DNA from 2 places in the Mycoplana sp. MJR14 genome. Region 2 is predicted to be linked to the other one. Evidence: predicted binding sites of a transcription regulator. Region 2 holds the regulator's gene; the other holds the start of a gene.

Region 1 (8,961 bases), on a different contig from region 2:
TCGCCACCGGTGCTGGTTGCAGCAATCCGCTGTGCTGACGGGGCCCCGCCCGCTTGATAGCCTTCGCATCGGGCGAACCGGGTTCGCCTCGTCTCCATGGACAGTGTATCTTTTCGGAAAGGGGAATGCGATGTGCGACGCTTGTGTGATTGAATCCGTCAAGAGGAACATGCTTTCCAGGCGCAACCTGTTTCGCGCCGCAGCCGCAGGTGCGGCCACGGCTGCGGTGGCTGCCACCGCCCCCCTCGGGCCGGTGCTCGCCGCCGCCCCGACCGGCGTGGCGGACCTGACCCACGAACTCCATGAGGAATTTCCGACCTATTTCGGTCCGCAGCAGTTCTTCCGCGAGCAGAAGTTCAACTTCAAGGAGCATTCCTTCAACCTGTTCGAGCTGCGCTACGGCGAGCACACGGGCACCCATCTGGACGCGCCACTGCATTTTTCCGCCGACGGCCTCTCGGTCGCCGAAATCCCGGTCGAAAATCTCGTCGTTCCGCTCGTCGTCATCGACATTCGCGAAAGGGCTGCGGCCAACCCGGACGCGCAGTTGACGCCCGACGACATCAAGGCCTGGACGGCCGCCAACGGCGACATCCCCGACAATGCCTGCGTCGCCTTGAACTCCGGCTGGTCGAAGCATCTCGGCACCGACACGTTCCGCAACGCCGACGCCGACGGCAAGCTGCACTTCCCCGGCTTCCACGTCGAAGCGGTCGAGGCCCTGCTCGAGACGAAGGCGGCCGGCATCGCCGTCGACACGCTCTCGCTCGACTACGGCCTTTCGCCGGATTTCGCGGCCCACAATGCCTGGCTTCCGGCCGGCCGCTGGGGTCTCGAGGCGATCGCCAATCTCGACAGCCTGCCCGCGAAGGGCGCCACGCTCGTCGTCGGGGCGCCCAAGGTGCGCGGCGGCACCGGCGGTCCGTCCCGCGTGATCGCCCTTCTGTGAGGCTTGCCGATCTGAAGCTTGCCAAGACCGGCGGCCGCCGCCGCCGGTCCAACTCCAAGAGGAAGCGTCCCCATGAGCACCGTCAAGCCTGCCCCCGACCTCGAGGCCGATCCCCGCGTGAAGGCCGTCTTCGACGATATCCGCGCCACGCGGAAATCCGACTTCATCAACAACATGTGGCTCTATCTCGCCTTCGACCCGGCGTTGCTCGAAAGCACCTGGCGCGACGTCAAGGCGATCATGGCGACGCCGTCGGTGCTCGATCCGCTGGTCAAGGAGATGCTCTACATCGCCGTCTCGGCCACGAACGGCTGCAGCTACTGCGTTCATTCGCACACGGCGGCGGCGAAGGCCAAGGGCATGACCGAGGCCCAGCACGCCGAGCTTCTCTCGATCATCTCGCTCGCGGCGCGGACCAACCAGCTCGCGACCGCCCTGCAGGTCCCCGTCGACGGAGTGTTCGACGCCGACCGCAACTAGGCTGGCATCCGGGAGCGTTGCCGAAGCGCACCACCGGCGCGCCGACATGCGCCGGCGGCCGGGGCGGCGCACAGGCTTTGCTTGAAGGAACCGCGGCCGCCGTGACAAAGATGTGATCGCAGACCCGCCTTGCGTTCACGCAGACAACTTCGCTACGGATCACAGCACCCGCACAACCCCGCCTCGAAAGACCCGCATCGCATGTCGCCCACTTCCCGGAGAACGTTCCTACTGGCAGCCGCGTCGGCGGCACTGGCAAGCTGCTCCACGTCCATGCCGCGTGGCTACGCCCCCGTCCCGGTCGCGCCCCGGCGTCCCATCGTGCCGCCGAGCGATGCGGAGCTGCAGGTGATGTACGGCCCGGTCGAGGACGGCGGCTTCCTGATTCCCCCGGTGCCCTACCAGGAGATCGACCCGCAGTTCTACCGCCAGCGGGTGATCGACCCGACCGGCGAGCCCGCCGGCACGGTCGTCGTCGACACCCCGAAGCGCTTCCTCTACGTCATCGAGCCGGGCGGGACGGCGATGCGCTACGGCGTCGGCATCGGCCGCGAGGGCTTTGCCTGGCAGGGCGAAGGCGTCATCCACTGGCGCCAGGCCTGGCCGCGCTGGAAGCCGCCGAACGAGATGGTCGCCCGCCAGCCGGAGCTTGCGAAATACTCCATCGAGAACGGCGGCATGGAGCCGGGCCTGAAGAACCCGCTCGGCGCGCGCGCCCTCTATATTTTCCAGAACGGCGAGGACACGCTCTATCGCCTGCACGGAAATCCGGAATGGCGTTCGATCGGCAAGGCGGTCTCCTCCGGCTGCGTCCGCCTGATGAACCAGGACGTGATCGACCTCTACACCCGCGTGCCGCAGCACGCCCGCATCGTCGTCTACCAGTAGGAGACGCCCGTTCCCTCATGTCCGGCCGCCCGCTTGCCGGCAGGCGACCGGAATAAAAGAGGAACGCGCAACTGGCCTTTCGGCCCCGAATCACTACATTGGGCCGCATGATGAGCGGTTACGACGACATTCCCTTCTTCGACGACGACGATCCGGCGCTGAAGAAGGCCCCTGCCCCCGGCCCGAGGTCCCCGGCAGCCCCTTCCACGGCCGGACCGGGCCCGACCGGCGGCATCGCCGCGCGCGCCATGGCCGCCCGCGATCAGCACCGCGTGCCCGACTATCTCTCCGGCCTGAACCCGGAGCAGCGCGAGGCGGTCGAGACGCTCGACGGACCGGTGCTCGTGCTCGCCGGCGCCGGCACCGGCAAGACGCGCGTCTTGACCACCCGCATCGCCCATATTCTCGCGACCGGCCGCGCCTATCCCTCGCAGATCCTCGCCGTCACCTTCACCAACAAGGCGGCGCGCGAGATGAAGGAGCGCATCGGCCTGCTCGTCGGCGGCGCCGTCGAGGGCATGCCCTGGCTCGGCACCTTCCACTCGATCGGCGTCAAGCTCTTGCGCCGCCACGCCGAGCTCGTCGGGCTGCGGTCCGACTTCACCATTCTCGACACCGACGACGTCGTCCGCCTGATTAAGCAGATCATCCAGGCCGAAGGGCTGGACGACAAGCGCTGGCCGGCCAAGCAGTTCGCCGGCATGATCGACACCTGGAAGAACAAGGGGCTGGATCCGGCGCAGATCCCCGAGGGCGACGCCCGCGCCTTCGCCAACGGCAAGGGCCGCGAACTCTACGCCGCCTACCAGAACCGCCTGAAGACGCTGAACGCCTGCGACTTCGGCGACCTGCTGCTGCACCCGATCCGCATCCTGCGCACCAATCCGGATATCCTCAAGGACTACCACCAGAAGTTCCGCTACATCCTGGTGGACGAGTACCAGGATACGAACACCGCCCAGTACATGTGGCTGAGGTTGCTGGCGCAACGGTCGACCCGTCGCCCGATCTCCCCCCTTGAGGGGGAGATGCAAGCCGCACCACGTTCCGAACCATGGGATGATACAGGCGCCTATCGGTCCGAAGGACGGCAAGGCCAGGCGGCCGTCGCGCCCGATGGCGCGCCCCCGCGGAGCGAGCCGCGCAGCGGCGACAGCGTGAGCGCAAACGAAAAGCAGCAGATAAACATCTGCTGCGTCGGCGACGACGACCAGTCGATCTATGGCTGGCGCGGCGCCGAGGTCGACAACATCCTGCGCTTCGAGAAGGATTTCCCCGGCGCCAAGGTGATCAAGCTGGAGCGCAACTACCGCTCGACCGCCCATATCCTCGGCGCCGCCGGCCACCTGATCGCCCACAACGAGGGCCGGCTCGGCAAGACGCTGTTCACCGACCGCCACGACCCCGAGGACGGCAAGGTCGTCGTCCACGCCGCCTGGGATTCGGAAGAGGAAGCCCGCGCCGTCGGCGAGACGATCGAGAGCCTGCAGCGGCCGGACAGGAACGGCCGGCGCCACAACCTCAACGACATGGCGATCCTGGTGCGCGCCTCCTTCCAGATGCGCGAGTTCGAAGACCGTTTCGTCACCCTCGGCCTGAACTACCGCGTCATCGGCGGCCCGCGCTTCTACGAGCGGCTCGAGATCCGCGACGCCATGGCCTATTTCCGCCTCGTCTGCCAGCCGGCCGACGACCTCGCCTTCGAGCGCATCGTCAACACGCCGAAGCGCGGGCTGGGCGACACCACGATCCGCAACCTGCACGACTATGCCCGCGCCCGCGACATCCCGATGCTGGCGGCGGCAGCCGACATCGTCGAGACCGACGAACTGAAGCCGAAGGCGCGCAAGGCGCTGTTCGACGTCGTCGCCGACTTCAAGCGCTGGTCGGCGCTTTTGGAGACCATGCCGCACACCGAGCTTGCCGAGCAGATCCTCGACGAGAGCGGCTACACGGCGATGTGGCAGAACGACAAGTCGGCCGAAGCCCCCGGCCGGCTGGAGAACCTGAAGGAACTGGTCCGCTCGATGGAGCAGTTCGAAAGCATGCGCGGCTTCCTCGAGCACGTCTCGCTCGTCATGGACGCCGAGCAGAACGAGGATCTCGACGCCGTCTCGATCATGACGCTTCACTCGGCCAAGGGGCTGGAATTCGAGACCGTCCTCCTGCCCGGCTGGGAGGAAGGCCTGTTTCCCCACCAGCGCGCGCTCGACGAGGGCGGTCGCGCCGGCCTCGAGGAAGAGCGCCGGCTCGCCTATGTCGGGCTGACCCGCGCCAAGCGCAACTGCCACATCTGGTTCGTCTCCAACCGCCGCATCCACGGCCTGTGGCAGTCGACGATCCCCTCGCGCTTCCTCGACGAACTGCCCGAGGCCCATGTCGAGGTCGCCGAGACCGAGCAGTCCTATGGCGGCTACGGCGGGCGCGGCGGCTACGGCCAGTCGCGCTTCGACAAGCAGGAGCCGTTCCAGAACGCCTATTCCACCCCCGGCTGGCGCCGCGCCCAGCAGAACAAGACCGACGCCACGCGCGACAACTGGGGCAGCCGCTCCGGCCATGCGGTCGAGCGCATCGGCTACGGCGAGAGCGGCCCGCGGGCGCGCACCATCGAGGGCGAACTGGTCGCGAAGTCCACCACCAGCGAGCCCTCGCGCTTTGCCGTCGGCGACCGCGTCTTCCACCTGAAGTTCGGCAACGGCAACATCGCCGCGATCGAGGGCAACAAGCTCACCATCGACTTCGACCGCGCCGGCCAGAAGAAGGTGCTGGACGGGTTCGTGGAGAAGGTGTGAGGATACGCCGTTGGAGGCGTATCCGGGTCAGCACGCGGCGTGGCACGACTTGATGCTCGCCGCACCTTCCACTATCTTCATAGAGAGTTCGTTTGCGCCGGAGCCAATCATGTCCAAGCCTCTACCCCCGCTTTTCTAAAGCTGCCGCGAGCTTCTTCCTCGCCTTCTTCTCGAAGCGCTGAATTTCCTGCGAGCTCCAGCCGTGTTTGGGCTGTGTGACCGGGTTGGCGGATTTTGCCCCTGAGAAAAAGTCCTCGGCAGGCGGCACCAGATGCCTTCGGTCCTCATGGACAGCAAGCTTCAGAACAAGGGCGCTGAGTTTCTGGAGATATCTCCAGAAGACTGAATTTCGCTTTTCTCCAAGCGTAGACAGCGATATCTCGGCATATCTGTATGCATCAACGCCGGTTTCGATCGTCTTGATGAGCCCGCTCAGCTTGCGACCAACTTCAATATTTGCAAACCCCTCGCTCGAAATCGCACCGCACATGCTGTCGAACAACTCGCCATAGGTCAGGAACTGGCGGATGGCGTATATCTCTGCAGATTCCAGCCAGTGAATGAATTGCATAAGTTCATTGGAGTCGCCGTCCTTGGATGAGGCCATATTGAACCGGAAGTCGTCTGCACCGTTCACAAGCAAGTCCAACAGCTTATCGGCCTCTGTCGGACAGAACTTCTTCTCGAAGTCGCGCATCCAAATTCGCGCATCGAAAACATAGCGGACCTGCGCCGATCGGAATTTTCGTCTTCCTTCAATCCCGGCACGCAACGCGTTAAACGCTTCACGACCGAGGTAGGCAATGCCTGCCAGGACCACGGTGGAAATGCCGGCAATGATCGCGTCCGTGAGCTCATCGGATGCGGCGCTCTCCGATGCATCCAGCCCCATTACCCCCGACACCCGCCCGATGAAATCGACATAGGCTGCGACAGCAGCTTTCAGCATATCCAGCATGGTTCCCTCCAGCACCCACCGCCGTTGACGGAACCGGATTGTGATCGGAACGCAACCAGTAGTAAAGAAGAGATAAACATCCATCCATGGTTGCCAATGGATTCGTATCTGCGGCTCGACGGGGTCAAACAGCAACCGGCGACGAAAATCTCCGATCGTGATTGGACATCTGCGCCCGGTGGAGTCACCCTTCATCCGGGGGCTGCATGAGCATTGGGGGACGGAACATCCATCCTCAAATGGGAGTCCAAGATGAAGCATCAAACAGTAGAACAACTGCGGCTTGTTGCAGAAGTCGAGACCTTTCCGGCTCAGACATTGACGCGCACGGAGCGCCTCGAGCGCTGGGCGGAACTCCTTGAGAAGAATCCGCATTGGCACCTGTCGACGCTACGCCAGACCGAACACCAGTCGCCGAGCGTCCGCAACGCCATGCGGGGTGACGGCTCGCCGATCTCAGTGGCCTTCGCCGATCCGGTCCTGCGGTCCGCCGGGCTGGCCGACGACACCTACGGCGAGGCGCGGCGGTTCTTCGAACTGTCCGACGACGAGTTGCACGAGGTCATCTGCTACTGCCACTACGGATCGGCCGTGAGCGCCGGAACGGCGGCGGCACAGATCCGGGCCATCCTGGCACCGAAGCCTCCGGGCTTCTTTGCCGTACTGCGCCGGCTGTTCATGGCATAGCGCCCTCATCGTCCGGATGTCGGCAAGGACCGTCCGGATACGGGATCGCATGCGGGCACGGCACCTGCGGGAGCGGGTCCGTGCGCGGCGCCGCGCGTGCGGGCGCTTTCAACGCGCCGGCGTCGCCGGAAGAACGCCACGAGCGAGAGAATTCAATTCCGCCGGTCGGCATGCCCGGCCGGCGATGGCTGCCGGCAATACGCCGCTGGACGCCGGAGTTCGATGTCGGACGCCGGAAGATGGCTCGTGGCCTCATCGGCGTGCCGCCGGAAATGCCCCTTTGGGAGTGTCCCCTTGCAGGACTAGATTCGCTTGCCGATCAGCGAGGCCAGCCGCGAACTGCCGATGCTGGGCACGACGACCAGCGTGTCGATCTCGCCCCGCTTGAAGGCGGCGAGGAAGCGCGGATAGTTCTTGAACGCCACGCAGCCATGCGAGTTACCGCTCGCCCCCAGCAGGTAGGAATGCGTCAGGAGACCGGTCCGGCCGAGCGGGTGCTGGCCGTCGACCGAGGTCATCCGCAGGGCCTGCACGCCATGGAACAGCTTCTCGCGCATGGAGAGCTTGAAGGTGCCGGGCGGCGTCGGGCCGCGCATCTTCATATGGGCGTAACGCGGGTTGTCGCGCATCTTGCCGATGCCGGAATGGGCCTCCAGCCGCTCGCCGTTCGGCAGGTGCACGATCCCGGCGGAGATGTCGTAATAGGCGGTGCGTCCCCGCGCCTTCCGGCCGAAGCCGCTGAACAGGCCGGGCCGCGTCTGCCGGACCTCGTCGTCGTCCTTCAGCTGCGACGGGCTGGCATAGGCGAGTTCGCGCGCGGCAGGCTTCGCGGGCTGGCGCTCGCTGGCCGCGTCGTCGACCTTCGCCAGCCGCCGCGGCCGGGCCTCCGGCAGCGGGATCGTGTCGGGCAGGCCGAGTTCGGCCGCCTCCTCCGGAAGGACCAGGTCGAAGGGCTTGTCGAGCGGCTGGCGCGCAACGTTCGGATCGACGAGCGCGGTGACCAGCGACGTCTGCACGGTCACATCCGCCGCCGCCACGGTGCCGGCCTCGGCCCGCGAGAAGCCGGCCAGCGCATAGGCCTTGGCCGTCCTTGCCGTCTCGCGCTCGATCTTGGCGGCGGCGAGAGCGGCGCGCCGGTCGTAGTGTTCCTTGATCACCGAGACCGTGAGGCCCGCCGGCCAGAGCTGGTCGGCCGGCGTCTTCGACAGCCGCGAGAACTTCTTCACGCGAATGTTGCGTTCGCCCGGCGTCTTCTTCACCGGCGGCATTTCGAGAGAGGCCTGCAGCCGCCCCTGCTTAGCGGCAGCGGCCGGCGAGGCAGCGGGCTGGACCGTGGCGAGCCCGGCCGCGACCCAGGCGCCGGCGGCGAATGCAAGGCCCATGGCCATCGCGCCGAAGAGCATGCCGCGCGTGGTCCTGAGGATGGAGCGCCCCCCGGAACGGGAGGGATGGTCACCGCACGCAACGACAAATGACGCCATGATACTCGTTACCCAAACTACTGGTTACTCGATCCGGCGCCAATCGAACGGATTGTCGTCGGGACCGGCCTGATGGCGTCGCAGCGCCCGCTTCTGGGCGCCCCGTGCCATGCACGCTGGTCGAAACAATGACCGAAATGCTGTCAAACTATGGTAAGCAAATCCTTTACGGCGTCCCGGATTGCGCCGGTCGGACGGGGCGGCGGGCTGGTCGAGGACGTAAATCATCCAGCGTTTTCAACGGCATTGATGGCGAAAAACGCCGGTGAAAATTTTCTCGCGGGCCGCGGGCCGGGCGCCGGCGGGCCGATGAAATACTTTACCTGCTAATGAAGGAGAAAGGGCGGGAACGAGGCGCGAGCCGGCCCGCCTGGACGACAATGTGGCGGATGAGACGCAAACGCGGCCACCGCGCGCAAGGGGTGTCCGCGCGATCCTCGTCGCCCGTCAGGTGCCGGGCCGAATCCGGCCGGTTGCGGTGTTTCAGGCCACCTTCAGCGGCGGCATGCCGTCATGGATGGCCTTGCGGATCTCGGCGCGGAAGGCCGGCGTGTCCTGGTGGCCATGAACGCTCACCGCGTGCAGCACGGCGGCGTTGACCAGTTCCTCCTCGCTGTCGGCGGAGATGGCGATCGTGCACTTCATCACGCTCGGAAATTCCCGGCAGTCGATGTATCTGCGCCCCATGGATCCCTCCCGATGCCCGGCGGCCCGGATGCGGCCGCA
Region 2 (8,961 bases):
CTGCTCGTGCACCATCGTGTGATGAGTGACGCGATAGTCGAAGTCGTCCTTCTGCGCCTTCGTCGGCAGTTCGCCGTACAGAAGCAGATAGCAGACTTCCAGGAAATCGCCGTGCTCGGCCAGTTGTTCGATCGGGTAGCCGCGGTGCAGCAGCACGCCTTCGTCACCGTCGATGTAGGTGATCTTGGATTCGCAGGAGGCCGTGGACGTGAAGCCGGGATCGTAGGTGAACGCGCCGGTCTGCTTGTAGAGCGTGCCGATATCCATGACCGAGGGCCCGATACTCCCGGTTCGCAGTGGCAACTCCACCGTCTTGTCACCGATTGTGACGTCCGCGCTCTTTCCCGTCATGAGGACCTCCATTGAATTAAGAGGGCACGGAGCGTGCCCGAACTTGGCGGTGCCGCTTTGCTAACCCATTTGCGACGCCCTGCCAAGCAGGACGAAAGGCATAGTTGTGCGATGCAAAATCGGACATTCCGGATGGCAATATCTACTCTTCCGCGCCAGTTGCAAGCAACTTGTGGGCGAGGCCGTGAAATTAGGGAGGGGGCATTCTTTCGCGGAATGCCGGCCAATCGGCCGCAAAATCGGGATTGCCTGACAAAATCTGAAGTTGCATTATCCGATGGTCTGACGCCGGGATCTTCGGGATGGGGGAGCGGACTGCCAGCGAGGTCGCACAACGGGCCGCAGCGCCGGAGGCTGCTTCGGCGACGACGCCGGCCGGGACCCTCGTCGCCCGGCCGTTTCCGGGCCTTTCCCGGCCGGCTTCCGGGCGGGCGATGGTGCTCCGGCTGGCCCCGGTGGCCGCCCGCGCACGATCGTCCTTCGCCGCGGCCTGGCAGCGGGAATGCGACTACGGCACGCCTTTCCTGTTCGTGCCCGTCGCGCTCGGGGCAGGGGGCTGGACATGGTACGCACTTCCCCGTGACCTCCCGCCGCTGCTGCTCGCAGCCATGCTGGTGGGAACCGTCATCCTGGCTGCCCGCTGGTGGCATCGTGGCGGCGTCCATTCCGTTGCGGCGCGCACCGGCTTTCTGTTCGTTGCCGGGCTGACGCTCGCGGCCATCGAGACGGCGCGGCTTTCGACCGTGCTGCTCGATCAGCCGGTGACGACCACACTTGCCGGACGCGTGCTGGCCGGCGAGGCGGACGACCGCGGGCGGATGCGCTATCGCATTTCTGTGCTCTCCACCGAGAAGCCGACGTTGCGCCGGCCGCCGGCCATCGTCAATCTCGTGGCGCGCAGCCGGCACGCGCCGATCTCGGTCGGGGAGGGCATCTCGGGGCGCGCGCGCCTCGGCCCGCCGTCGGGCGCAGCCTTGCCGGGATTGAACGACTTCGCCTTCGATGCATACTTCGCCGGTACCGGCGCGATCGGCTACTTCTATGGGAAGCCTGCAGCGACATCCTTGGCCGATGAGGACCGGGGGCGTTCCTGGCTTGCCGGCGCGCAGGAGACGATGGCAAGCTGGCGCGGGGCGCTGACGACGCGGATCCGCGACCGGATCGGCGGCGACGCAGGCGCCATCGCCGCCGCTCTCGTCACCGCCGAGCAGCGGGGGATCAGCCCGGCGACGGTCGAGGCGCTGCGCCAGGCGGGCCTTGCACATGTGCTGGCGATCTCCGGGTTGAACATGGTGCTGGCGGCCGGCACGTTCCTGGTCGGGGCGCGCCTGGCGCTGGTTCTTCTGCCCGGCGCGGCCGAGCGGTACCCGATCAAGAAGGTCGCCGCGGCAGGCGGTCTCGTCACCGTCACCCTCTACATCCTGATCTCCGGGGGCGCCGTCTCGGCCGTCCGTTCCTGGCTGATGATCGTCATCATGCTGCTCGCCGTCCTCGTCGATCGCTCCGCCATCAGCCTGAGAAACATCGCCCTGTCGGCGATCGTCATCCTGTCGGTCACGCCCTCGGCCGTCACCGGTCCCGGCTTCCAGATGTCCTATGCCGCGACCCTCGGGCTCGTGGCCGGCTATGCCGCCTGGCGGGACCGGGGTGCCACCGGCGACCGACCGGCCGCACGCGGTCGGCGGCTGACGCGGCACGCGAGCGGATTCGTCGCCGGCCTGCTGCTCACTTCCGTGATCGGCGGCCTTGCCACGCTCGCCTATTCCGTCGGTCACTTCCATCGGATTCCCGCCTACGGGCTTGCCGGCAATCTGCTCGCCATGCCGATCATCTCCCTCGTGGTGATGCCGATGGGGGTCGTCGCCATGCTGCTGATGCCGTTCGGCCTCGAAGGCATTCCCCTCGAGGTGATGGGAATGGGCATCGAAGCCATCATCGCCCTGGCGCATCTCGTGTCCGGTTGGGGCGGCGAGATCGTCACCGGACGCCTGCCGCCGCTTTCCTTCGCCCTCCTGGCCGCGGGTGGGGCGATCGCCTGCCTGTTCCGGACACAGATCGCAGCACTCGCCCTCCTGCCGCTCGTCGCAGGCGCCGGTCTGGCTTTCTTCCCGCCCGCACAGCCGGCGCCGCAAGTGCTGGTGTCCGAGGACGGAACGCTGGTGGCGCTCGTCCACGACCGTGAGGCTGCGACCAATCGCCGGCAGCCCCCGGGCTTCATCTACGATCAATGGCGGTATGCGCTTCGGCTTAAGGAACACCGGGCGCCTGCGACACTCGAAAGCGGGGAACGCGAGCGTGGGGGTATTGCAAGCTCAACAGCGGGCGGCCGAGCCACGGGGCCAACCGGTCGACAGGGCGACGGGCGATCGGTCGGTGGGCAATCGCCTGACAGGCAATCGGGTAACGGTAGATTGCGTGACGGGCAACTAGGCGAGGACAACTCCATATCGCCGCCCGAGGCTGCGGCATCCGGCCCCGGGGTCTCCGGGCGGTCTCCGGCCGGGGCCGGCACGATGGGCGGGGCGTTCGACGCGGCCTTCTCCCTGGCGGCCGCGCAGAAGCGCTTCGTCTGCCGCCGGCAGGCGTGGTGTGCCGGCGTCGCTGCCGCCGGCTGGCGGGTGATCTGGCTGGAGGATCCGATCCACCTGGCCGCGGCATGCGACAGCGCCGATATCGTGATTGCCCCGCGCCATCGCGGCGGACGCGCCTGCAGCAACGGAACCCCGTTGATCGGCCGGCAAAACCTGCGCCTGACCGGCGCCCTGGAGATCGCATCGACGGGCCCTGGTGGCGGGGCAGGGCGCGACATGTCCATCACGCCGGCCGTCGTCCAGATCCACCGCCCCTGGAACCGCCATCGCCTCTACGACTGGCGCTCCGACAGCTTCTGGGATCCGGACCGAACCCGCGGCGTCAATGATAGCGACGAATGAGACCGACCAGCTTGCCCTGGATCTTGACGCGATCGGGGCCGAAAATCCGCGTCTCGTAGGCCGGGTTGGCAGCCTCCAGCGCGATCGAGGCGCCCTTGCGGCGAAAGCGCTTGAGGGTCGCCTCCTCGTCGTCGACGAGCGCCACCACGATATCGCCGGGGTTGGCCGTTCCGGCATTGCGGATGATCACCGTATCGCCGTCGAGGATGCCCGCCTCGATCATCGAGTCACCCCGAACCTCCAGCGCGTAGTGCTCGCCGCCGCCCAGCATTTCCGCCGGCACGGAGATATCGTGGGTGTTGTTCTGGATGGCGGAGATCGGCACGCCGGCGGCGATCCGGCCCATCACCGGCACGGCAACGGAGCTCTCCGATGCCGGAGCCTGCGGCCGTTCCGGCGCCGGCTTTTCCTTGCCGAGGCTGCCTTCGATGACGGAGGGCGAGAAGCCGCGCCGCGCCTTCAGGCTAGGCGAATAGGCCTCCGGCAGCTTGATGACCTCCAGCGCGCGGGCGCGATTGGGCAACCTGCGGATGAAGCCGCGCTCCTCGAGTGCGGTGATGAGCCGATGGATGCCGGACTTCGACGCCAGGTCGAGCGCATCCTTCATCTCGTCGAACGACGGCGGAATTCCCGTCTCCTTCATCCGCTCGTGGATGAAGAGAAGCAGTTCCTGTTGCTTGCGGGTCAGCATGGCTCGTCACCCAGAATCGTGAAACAAATACGGAACAAACACTATCTGTTCCATTTGTGTTCCGCAAGTGGCTAAAATTCAGTGAATTCGACGCTCCGGACAGGCCATGTGGTGGGACGTTGACGGCCGCTGGCGAACGGCTATAAAGTCGCTGTGCGCCGCTCTGGGGTGTACAAGGCACCCGATGCCGACACAACTTGTCGCGCCGGGCCAATGGAAGAGTGTCCGAGTGGTTTAGGGAACCGGTCTTGAAATTCTATTTCGCCGGTCACTACTCATCCCAATTGATCCCAAAAACTCCCGTTTTTTCAGTGCATTGACGCCTATCTCGTATCGGCCCATACGGAATGATACGTGAACGTGCTACGGAGTTGAGTTGCAAAGATCGTAGCGGTGTGTTCTCTTTTCGTTCTTCAGCTGGCTACCAAGGTAACTCGACCGGAAGGAGACCGTTATAGGTGCGGCCAACTATGTCAGAGAAATGGAAATGGAGCAGTCCGCCGGCTCCGGCGGATCGCGCACCTCGAATCCGCCGGCCGGCGTGGACTGGTTAGTTCCACCACGCATAAACGGCACCGCGATGAATTCGTCGCTACTGAATGGCGAGCTGCCTGCGAAGTGTTGCGACAGGTATGCAGAGAAGCGGTGCTGGCAACCTTCCAAAGGATCCCCGATTAATAGATGTGACGCGCTCTTTCAAATTATCATGCTTGCCACAGAATACATCCAATGCTTGAAGAGCAAGTTGTTAAAGAATTGATTTTGTGCCATGATATAAAGTTGAAAGAAAATGGAGGGGGCAATGTGGAGAACTCGCATAGGTCCAATCAGTGGCGTTATTGCCTTGCTCCTGGTATTTTGGTTGGTTCCTGAAGTCGAATCGTATTTTGACGAACCTGCCGATGCGTCGCAGAACGATTGTGGCAAGAGGGGGCAGGCCGAAGACCCAATTTATAAGCCGCGGCCCTACTACGAGGGCAAGGTTCTCAATATTCGACTCACGGACGAGGGTAGCTTTGTCGACCGGTGTGAACTCACCAATGTTCTATTTGAGTTAAACTGGGATAGACCGAGACGGGCAGATAACGAGCCTCGTCCTATTGAGAGTTCCCACGCCACATCGTTGCCAAAGCTCGTCATTCTATACATTCATGGTTGGAAGCACGATGTCTCTGCGAGCGACTCCGACTATATTAATTTCCAAAATCTGATCACAAAACTCTCAGCCTCCAATCTCGGCGGAAAGCAGGTCCTTGGCATTTACGTTGGATGGAACGCTAAATCGAAGATTCCTCCTTTTGATCGTTTCCCGCTAGACAACATTACATTCTGGTCAAAGCAAACCATTGCTGACAGAATCGCTCAATCCGGGTCCGTATCCAAAATTGTCGGAGCAATTAGTTCGGTGCTGTCCGACAAATATTCCTCTGAAAATCAATTCATCGCGATCGGTCACAGTTTTGGATCAAGAATACTATTCTCCGCCACCAGTCAATCTTTTATATATAACGTCGCCAAGGCCCATCCTGGCTATCAGGGTGGTAGGTATGAATTGATCTCTGGCATCGCAAACGCCGTTATACTCCTAAATCCGGCCTTTGAGGCTTCTCGCTACGTTGCATTGGATGCAACTACTCGGTCCAAAGAGCGATTTTCGGATGCTCAGCAGCCTCTATTACTATCCGTTTCATCCGATGGAGATTGGGCGACGAGGTTTGCATTTCCAGCGGGACAGTGGCTCGCCCTTTACCGGGCAGAGACCCAGCGGACCACAATAGGTAATTTTCCAGATTTTAAAACACACACACTGGAACTGGCCGGCACTGGTATTTGTGAGCGCGCGGAAACTGATGGACTGTCTGAGCATTTCATCGCCGGGGGGCTATGCCTTTCTCGCGATAGTGTACCAAACAATCAGGACCAAGTAATTCAGGAGAGAAATCCTTTCCTAATTGCTCGCACTACGTCGGAGATCATCCAAAATCATAATGACGTCTGGAATGAGAGATTCTCCATGTGGCTCTTTGCATACATAAAAGAACTTGGGGATCAACAACGCCCGCGCCGGATGTGAACCGGAGCTTGCCATGAGGGGCGGCGCCTAGCTCTTGAATTTTCGGTCCCATTTTTCCGCAAGCTGCTCGGTCAGGGTCCAGATGTGATCCATACCCCAGCTCTGCTCATTGCCGGCATTCTGCTGGCGATGATGAGCGCGGTCGGGTGAACCGCACAGGGTTTGCCGGAGGCTCCAACTTCTGAGACAGTGGAGCCGATATGAGAAAGACAACGAACAAATTCTCACTGGAAGTCCGCGCCCGAGCAGTGCGGATGGTTTTGGATCACCAAGGCGAAAATTCCTCGCGATGGGCAGCGGAGTTGACGCAGCGTTGCAAGCGGCTATAAGCGCAACTCGGAAAACGAAATAGTTGCAAAGTGCGTAGCAACTGGCTTTTTCCGCACTGGATATCATGGGTGAAGCCGCTTTGATATAAATTAGATGGAAGAGTGTCCGAGTGGTTTAAGGAACCGGTCTTGAAAACCGGCGTGCGGGAAACCGTACCGTGGGTTCGAATCCCACCTCTTCCGCCAATGCCTTTGATTTTATTTGATATTTCCTGACAGTCATCGACCTGCGCCCTGAACCGCGCGCGGATGGAGGGGTGGACCTCGCCATCTGCCTTGGCTTGGCATCCTCCCGGCGATCGTCTTGCCATTTGCCGTTAGTGGCACTCGTCCCGATAGAATGCGATGCTGCTGATCTTTCCGATCGGAGGGATGGCGGTCATGGAACAGACGCATGCGGCCGAACTGGCGAAAGAGTATCTCCGCCTCGGTGGACGACGGCTCTCGAAGGTGGATGACAATCATGTCACCACCCGCATCTGGGAGCGCGAGACGCCCGAAGCAGAGGCCTTCTGGGCGAAGAACATCGAACCACTGGACGAACGTCATCAGCGGGAAGTGATCACGCTGTTGCCTTCCATCAGCGAAGTCTAGGGCAGGGGTGTTGTCTCACCCATTTGGGTTAGAGCTTTCGCTGCAGTTTCAGAGTGGTTCCTCAAACGGTCGCAGATGTTCGCGAGCCGTTCGAAATGCTTTAGCTGTTTATAAGGAACAAAAATGTTCCCGTCGCCTCGCAGGTTCGCCGGCGAGGGCGCGGCGAATGCCGGGCGCCGCCGGGTGCAGCGTCGCCAAATTCGTCCGGGATGACGAAGGGGTCGGAGCACGCGCGATAAAGAGAACCGGCTCTGCGATGCAGTGTTCGTCCTGACCGCCCGACAGCATGGCTGCCGTGACTTTCACGGAAGAGCGAGGAAGGCTGTCTGGCTCGGCCAGCGGTTGCCGGAAGGGGGAACCAGGTGAGCGCGGCGTTCTGCCGACCCGGCGGGATGTCGGACAGTTCGGGGAAACCCCTGCCTGGAGGGCAGGGGTCTTGCGATGTTCTCGTCAGTTGACCGAGGTCAGCGTCATCGAGGTGCCGGTGGCGGCGATGTTGAGGCCGATCTGACCGGTCAGGCTGACGGTCTGCAGGTGGATGGAGCCGGACGTGCCGCCGACGAGAATGTTGGCGCCGACGCCGGCGCCCACCGTCGCCTCGGCCGTGGCGCCCTGGTAGATGCCGCCGAGCGAGCCTTCGTGATAGCCCGCGGTGGGGGCCAGCACCGCCCAGACGAGGCGGCCCTGCGTGGTGAAGCCCAGGTCGACGCCGAGTTTGCGGATCTCGCCCTGGTAGTGGTCGACCGGCTCGATCCCCATCGTCGTGACGAAGGCGCAGTCGACTTCCTTGGCCGAGCCCAGCACGTAGCCGGCGCCGCCGCCGATCCTGCAATCCAGGTAGCCGATGCGCACGCCGTCGCGCGCGTCCGATCGGGGGGCGACCGGCGCCGCCGGTACGACCACCGTGTCGGCGGCGCGGACGGCCGTCAGGCCGGATGCGGCAAGCGAAGCGGTCATCACTGCGATGGCAAAAGCCTTTTTCATAAATTTTCTCCTGTTTCGGCCGCGCCCTGCGGCGCGCCTTGCTTATCGAGGTCACTCAATCGGCGATCAGGAACGCCTGGCCGCGATCGAGGTTCCACAACGGCGAATCCGTCGTCCGCTGGCGTCGGCCTTCATTGAGGCAATTCAACGGCATAGGCAGCCAGCGCGGCCGCGATCAACAATCCTTGATCCGCCCCGAGCGGACAGACAACGGCATGTAGCGGATCGCCGGTCAGACCGTTTCGCAAGTGCATCGGGTGGTCATGGACGGCTCAGGCAATTGTGCGGGAAGTAGAGGCAGTCCACCGCGCGCAATGCGTGCAGAATTATACATTCATTAACCATGCGGAAATTTAGTTCTTCTGTGGCGCCGTTTCAGCGCCGGCGGAAACGTAATTTCGCCATTTTGACGTCATGATTAATATATTGTTTTGAGCAGGGCGCTATCGAGGGGGCGATCGCAGGACAGGCGATCGCAAGCGGATAGCCTCCGAAACAGATGCGGCGTGGGACACATGAATTTCGGTAACTTCTCGGCGGGAGCGCGCACCTATTTCCGTCTCGTCGCCATTCCGGTGGTGTGCGCCGGCCTGGCGGCCTGCAACACCACGGGCGAGACGGCGAGAAAGGCGGGACGGAGCAAGGAGTATTTTGCCGAGTCCGAATACGGCGTGAAGGCGAGCCCGCGGGTCGTCCGCGAAGGGCAGGCGGTGCCCAAGGGTGGCGGACGCTACCAGGTCGGCCAGCCCTACCAGGTCCGCGGCAAGTGGTACAAGCCGAAGGAAGACCCCGGCTACGACAAGGTCGGTCTCGCCTCATGGTACGGCTCCGCCTTCCATGGCCGCTATACGGCCAATGGCGAGGTCTACGACAAGTACCATCTCTCCGCCGCCCATCCGACCTTCCCGCTGCCGAGCTATGCCCGCGTCACCAACCTGGAGAACGGCACCTCGGTCATCGTGCGGGTGAACGATCGCGGCCCCTATTCGGAGGGCCGGATCATCG

What was found. Region 2 encodes LexA, which represses DNA repair genes until DNA is damaged. Its sites were predicted from a motif close to TGTTCNNNNTGTGTTCNG; they were not measured.
Region 1: the regulator LexA is predicted to act here: its motif matches at 2,366-2,383, upstream of P0086_RS22200 (UvrD-helicase domain-containing protein).

The regions. Positions count from the first base shown of each region.
Region 1 covers NZ_JARGEO010000012.1:133,686-142,646, forward strand. The annotation lists gene P0086_RS22185 (cyclase family protein) at 131-949, shown strand; gene P0086_RS22190 (carboxymuconolactone decarboxylase family protein) at 1,022-1,429, shown strand; gene P0086_RS22195 (L,D-transpeptidase) at 1,631-2,317, shown strand; gene P0086_RS22200 (UvrD-helicase domain-containing protein) at 2,425-5,109, shown strand; gene P0086_RS22205 (hypothetical protein) at 5,231-6,067, opposite strand; gene P0086_RS22210 (hypothetical protein) at 6,320-6,754, shown strand; gene P0086_RS22215 (DUF2778 domain-containing protein) at 7,057-8,157, opposite strand; gene P0086_RS22220 (DUF1059 domain-containing protein) at 8,719-8,922, opposite strand.
Region 2 covers NZ_JARGEO010000006.1:158,219-167,179, reverse strand. The annotation lists gene gltA (citrate synthase) at 1-351, opposite strand, end outside; gene P0086_RS16015 (ComEC/Rec2 family competence protein) at 654-3,284, shown strand; gene lexA (transcriptional repressor LexA) at 3,265-3,975, opposite strand; gene P0086_RS16005 (hypothetical protein) at 4,778-6,049, shown strand; tRNA gene P0086_RS16000 (tRNA-Ser) at 6,475-6,564, shown strand; gene P0086_RS15995 (hypothetical protein) at 6,760-6,972, shown strand; gene P0086_RS15990 (DUF992 domain-containing protein) at 7,423-7,956, opposite strand; gene P0086_RS15985 (septal ring lytic transglycosylase RlpA family protein) at 8,472-8,961, shown strand, end outside.